2 regions of the Shewanella psychropiezotolerans genome follow, and region 1 is predicted to be linked to the other one. Evidence: predicted binding sites of a transcription regulator. Region 1 holds the regulator's gene; the other holds the start of a gene.
The links. The regulator ArgR, encoded in region 1, controls arginine synthesis, uptake and breakdown. The targets are predictions, from matches to a motif close to ANTGAATANNTATTCANT.
Positions count from the first base shown of each region.

Region 1 (3,174 bases):
ATAGAACACGGTTTTAGACAATCAGAACCTGAATCATCTTAGCTAAAATGAGCGATCAAAAAAGGAGCCCTAGAGCTCCTTTTTTATTAGGTTTAACGCCAAATAAGCTTACTTAACAAATTCGACACCTAAAGTGATATCTGCTTTTAATGTATCTAGCATAGCATCACGAGCATTAGCTTCGAACTCACTCACGTCACCGTAAGCCAGTACTTTTTCTACGCCGTTCTTACCCAATAGAATTGGCTGAGCGAAGAATGCTGCATGCTCACTGCCACCATCGACATAGGCACACTCAACAACATTCTCTTCACCCTGAAGACCACGAACCAAAGATAGACCGAAGCGACATGCAGCCTGGCCCATAGAGAGTGTCGCGCTGCCGCCACCGGCTTTAGCTTCAACCACTTCGGTACCCGCATTCTGGATACGAGTCGTCATTGCGGCAACTTCTTCATCTGTAAAGCTTACGCCTTCTACCTGAGACAGTAGTGGAAGAATCGTCACACCACTGTGGCCACCGATAACACTTACTTTAACATCGGCAACGTCTAGTCCTTTCGCTTCGGCGATAAAGGTCTCAGAACGAATAACGTCCAGTGTAGTTATACCGAATAAACGATTCTTGTCATAAACACCGGCAGCTTTTAACACCTCAGCGGCGATGGCGACTGTCGTGTTGACTGGGTTAGTGATAATACCAATCAAGGCTTTTGGACAAGTTACGGCACATTTCTCCATCAGGTTTCTCACGATACCTGCGTTGATGTTAAACAGATCTGAACGATCCATGCCCGGCTTACGTGCAACACCAGCAGAAATAAGCACCACATCGGCACCTTCCAGTGCAGCAGATGGATCTTGACCGGCAAAGCCTTTAACTTCGACTGCTGTCGGGATATGGCTTAAATCGACCGCAACACCAGGTGTTACAGGAGCAATATCATAAAGGGATATTTTTGAACCGGCTGGCAATTGCGTTTTTAGTAATAAGGCAAGAGCCTGGCCAATACCACCAGCGGCACCAAGTACAGCAACTTTCATAGTTATCTCCGTCAATTCTTGGATATTTGTGATATAGATCTATCTTTCCAGATGGCGCAACATTACTGGAATAATGAATAAATTTCAATTATCCCTTAGTCTTGATTAGATTTAATTTCTAATTGCCATCAAGAAAACGTCTAAAATGGTGAGCTATACAGGCATTAACCTGCACGATCCGAGCTAAACCGATCGACTTCCGCTCTACAGCTTAGCCCAACTCCGGCTATATTATACTAGATAACAAATCTCCCCCTTGATAACTTGCATTTTTATTCAATTTACTCGGGTATTTGTTGACAAAAAAGCCTGAAATATTCAAAATAGAGAAGATTTTTGAATAAAAGAACACAAAAACTATGCAAGCAAATAAAAATCAAGACGAACTTGTTAAGACCTTTAAGTCGATTTTGAAAGAGGAGCGTTTTGGCTCCCAAAGTGAAATTGTTATCGCCCTTCAAGCCGAAGGCTACAGCAACATCAATCAGTCGAAAGTCTCCAGAATGCTGAGCAAGTTTGGTGCGGTGCGAACCCGAAATGCCAAGCAGGAGATGGTCTACTGCTTACCCGCTGAACTGGGTGTTCCCACAGCCGGGAGCCCGCTAAAGAACCTGGTACTGGATGTTGATCATAACCAAGCCATGATAGTCGTCAGAACAAGTCCCGGAGCGGCCCAGCTAATTGCACGCTTGCTGGACTCTATAGGTAAGCCAGAGGGCATTTTGGGCACCATTGCCGGCGATGATACCATCTTCATTACACCAGCTGATATAGACGAGATAAGCAGGACCTTGAATACGGTTAAATCTCTGTTTAACTACACGGATTAAGCAAGTTCCCGAAGGAAAATGTGAGATTCCAGGCCTCGGAAGACCATGAATTCCATCATAGAAAAAGAGACGCTTATGGCGTCTCTTTTCATTTCATTATTAAAAATAAACACACCCCGTGCACAACTAACTCACCCTCCCCCAGATTGACAGATCCCTCAATGCTCGAATACCTGTCTTTTGCTCACAGTAAATATAATTAACCGCAGAAGATATTCAATATATTGAATCACACTTTAATTCGTGCGAGAGTTAGTCAGACTATAGTAGAGTGGCAGCTTCGGGCTAAGGATGTATGATGACAATAAATAAAATAATTAAAGTCGATGATGTTTGTTGGGAGTCCTGGCAACATTCAGAACAATATACCAGCCAACAGAAACATATCGGCGATGCTGCAGGATGCGAAAAAATAGGTGTGACCATGGAGCGCCTCGCCCCAGGGAAATTATCAACCGTAGCTCACTATCACACCAAGGAAGAGGAGCACCTTTACGCCTTAGAAGGCGAAGCCACTTTGCTCATAGATGGCGAGCCTCATCCCTTTAAAAAAGGCGACTATATCTGCTTCAATGCCGATACAGCCATAGCTCACACCCTCAGAAATGATTCAGACAAGGAGTTTGTATTTCTGGTCATAGGCAACCGGGATAAGCACGACGTGGTGGTCTATCCGGAAAATAACAAGGTCTTGGTCCGGGCAGTCGATGAGATCTATGCCAAACGTCCAACCAATTACTGGGATGCAGATACCCAAGAGTGATCGGGTTCATCCACACTATAAAAAACACATCTAAGAGTTTAATGCCGATCACTTAATGTGTTTCGGTTTTAAACCTCTGTCACCTTTGGCTCTGGTGACTATCCCCCTAAGTGCTCAACCCCGGAATTTAAACAAGACACCACAGGCAAACTTGCCTTGGCCATGGCCGAGATCCGCTTGTCGACGAACTGCAGTATTACAGCCCCCAAACATAAAGAAAATCAGCACGCTTGAGTCATACCTTTCGCAGCAGTCTTAATTGCACTATCCCACTCTCAAGTTGATTAACAGTAAATATGGTTTCCTAGCCCCAACGAAAATTGAGTATCAAATTCACACCTTCAGCAGGGTCAATAAGTGAGCTTTATTTAGTATGTGTCTATACTCAAGGAAAAATAGTCCAAGCCTATCTTGGTTTAACACCGACTCTCACAGGCTAACAGGTACAAGCGAGCTACCTCGGCCACATCATATAAAAGGATATTGTCATGCTCAATCTATCCCTCAAGGCAAGATTGCTTGGCAATACTGCCATAG
Region 1 is NZ_CP041614.1:5,248,997-5,252,170, forward strand. Features, by position in the region: gene mdh (malate dehydrogenase) at 109-1,044, opposite strand; gene argR (transcriptional regulator ArgR) at 1,404-1,874, shown strand; gene FM037_RS23040 (cupin domain-containing protein) at 2,170-2,637, shown strand; gene FM037_RS23045 (methyl-accepting chemotaxis protein) at 3,126-3,174, shown strand, end outside.

Region 2 (3,174 bases), 2.8 Mb from region 1:
AAGTTAAGCTTTAAAACTTGCCCTTTTACTATGACCAAGTGGTGTGGAGGCTTGCCAGGTTAATTGCTTAGTTGAGGGTCATAAGATTGAATAATCCTATTAAGGCTACCGTCCTGTTTCATTGAGTTCATCGCCTCATCAAACCTATCACGAATATCGGTAAGTTGATTTTGTTTAGAGAATGCCAAATAAGCAAGCCTTGCATCTATAGCTGGGGTTAACGCTATAATTTTTTTACAGCGTGTCAACTGCGGGTAGGTTTCTTTGATTAGCTGGTTAAACACATACTCACTATTACGCCTCTCCCCAACCATGATATCAGTGACCCCGGTACATAGTTTCACTAGTAGTTGCGGTATATCCACTTCATAAGTGAGTTTAGTGAGCTTATTCTGGGCGACTAAATCATCAAAATAAGGTCCGTAACTAAAGTCTTTTTTTACCCCGAAGCGAAAGTGACTAAGCTTAGTCAGATCTTCGCTATATTCAATATTTGAGCCCTCAGTAACGAACAGGTGTATCTGTGCCTTCGAGAGTGGAAGCTTACTGTAGTCAATATACTCCAGTCGCTCTGGACGAATAAATACCCCTACCATGCCATCAATCTTACCAAGTCTGAGCCAGATCAATGCACGGCTCCAAGGCATGACATTGAACTCAATAGGGATCTCAGTTCGTCTAAAAGCCTCCTCTATTATGCGAATCGATATCCCTTCAACGCCATCACCTGAAGTGAAATGATAAGGAGGATACTCAACAAAGGCGATAGATAGGGGTTGCTCGACACTGAAAAGATATGAGGGAATAAGTAAAGTTATTAGCGCTAGGATCCTAAGTTTGAGTTTCATCTACTCCTCTCCTTATTCATTAACGTGTAGATGGCGCCACCTTTTATCTATCAAGTTTAGCCATCACTGACAATAATGCCTTAATGCTAACTGACAGAATAATTATCATTAGAGGTGGCAGTGTCATTCATATCAATCCCCCGAAGCTTAGGCACTCGAACTGAAGATGAATGCCGACAAAGCCAAGAGCATGAAAGAGACTTTCGGCTAACCTTGCTTTATCACCTCGAACAATAGCGGCGTGACTCCATGAGCACGTCGATTTCCTTTGCAAAAACGCCACCAAACACATAAAAGAAACACAAGCGAAACACTTGCAACCACAAAAATTAACCATAGTAAAACCAAAAACATACATCATGTATTCTTGTCTATTTCACTAAGATATAAATACTCAGAAAGGTGTAATAACTATGCTTTAACGGTGATTAATCCCATCAAGCCTGAGAATCGTTTTACATACAGGATTTAAGGGGGTAATCTTGCCTCCCTCGATTTGAATGGATATTCAAAATTAATTTCAAATCGGATGAAATGTTAACTTATTGCAATTGTGCCAAAACGGTAATTTAGGGTAAAAAAAGTGGCTGAAAAACAAACCCATAACATAAAAACGATATTGACGTTTATTATTCCGTCATTGATAGGTCTACTGTTGTTTATGACGCCTATCAGTTATAACGACGCTATCACTATCCCAATCGCTATCGTATCTAAGGGGCTACAGAGCCTACTTGGTGACACGATCACAGCCATAGTCACCGCGATTATCGCGATAACAACCACGGCGAGTGTGATCACTAAACTGTTTAAGCCTGCGATGATCATCAATCATGCATTCTTCAACTCACTGCTCAATGTCACGCCAGCCTGGCTGGTTGTTCGCTTACTTGGCGCCATATTCGTAGTGATGACCTTCTTCGGTGTGGGTCCTGAAGCGATCACATCTGGTGATACTGGTGCGCTGATCTTAAATGACCTCTTGCCATCACTATTTAGTGTGTTCATTTTCGCAGGTATGTTACTGCCGTTACTGATGAATTTTGGTTTACTCGAATTTATCGGCACGTTATTAACTAAAATAATGCGTCCAGTATTTAACTTGCCAGGACGTAGCGCCGTCGACTGTATGGCATCTTGGTTAGGTGATGGCAGCGTCGCCATCTTAATGACCAGTAAGCAATATGAGAAGCGTTTATATACTCAGAGAGAAGCCGCGGTTATTGGCACCACTTTCTCTGCGGTGTCAATTACCTTCTCCCTGGTAGTAATCTCTCAGGTCAGACTCGAGCATATGTTTGTGCCTTTCTACTTAACCGTTTGTTTAGCAGGCATCTTGGCTGCGATTATCGTCCCTAAACTCCCTCCCCTGCGTTGGAAGAAAGATAACTATATCGACAACACCCCAAGACACCCAGATGATGAAGTGATCCCACAGGGACACGGTGTATTTTCCTGGGGCTTAGAACAGGCTCTCGCCAAAGCTGGACAAGCCAACGGTATCAAGCAGACATTTACAGATGGCATAAAGAATGTCATCGACATGGTGTTTGGCGTTATTCCTGTTGTCATGGGGATCGGCACTATTGCCTTGATTATCGCGGAATATACACCAGTATTTCAGTATTTAGGTATGCCTTTTATCCCGCTTTTAGAGCTGTTACAGGTCCCTGAAGCGGCCGAAGCATCCAAAACCATAGTGGTCGGTTTTGCCGATATGTTTATCCCTTCGATTCTTGCTAGCTCAATCGAGTCGGATATGACACGTTTCATCATTGCCGCATTGTCTGTGACTCAGCTTATCTACATGAGTGAAGTTGGCGCGCTATTGATGGGCAGCAAGATCCCAATCAACATTTTCGAGCTTTTCGTGGTATTTATCCTGCGTACTCTGGTCACTCTGCCTATCATTGCTGGTGTAGCGCATCTGATATTCTAAGTTACCTCCTCCCAAAAAAAGAGTGGCTTTGCCACTCTTTTTTTTTGTCTATTTTTTATTGCCCCTCTTGTACGCACTTTTATTGTTAGCTTCTAAACTTAAAGACTAAATCACTTATAGAACCCTAAACTCAGTATAATGAGAAGTCTTACCTTTCTGTCTTTCTTACTCGTGGCGAATCTTGCCTGGGCCAGCCCAGTCAAATTCGACTTTTATGAAGCTAAGCATGGCTTGTCCATGAATACAGTCACAGATATCGCTACTGATGATGCTGGCTACCTGTGGGTCGCGACCCAAGATGGGTTAAATCGGTTTGACGGAGAACAATTTAAAATCTATCGGGTGACCGGTGATAATCGCGGTCCAACCGAAAAACACATAAAAAAA
Region 2 is NZ_CP041614.1:1,592,385-1,595,558, reverse strand. Features, by position in the region: gene FM037_RS07045 (substrate-binding periplasmic protein) at 60-848, opposite strand; gene FM037_RS07040 (YjiH family protein) at 1,432-2,787, shown strand; gene FM037_RS07035 (two-component regulator propeller domain-containing protein) at 2,926-3,174, shown strand, end outside.
Region 2: FM037_RS07040 (YjiH family protein) is a predicted target of ArgR. The motif match lies at 1,344-1,361, and genes of this name have one in related genera.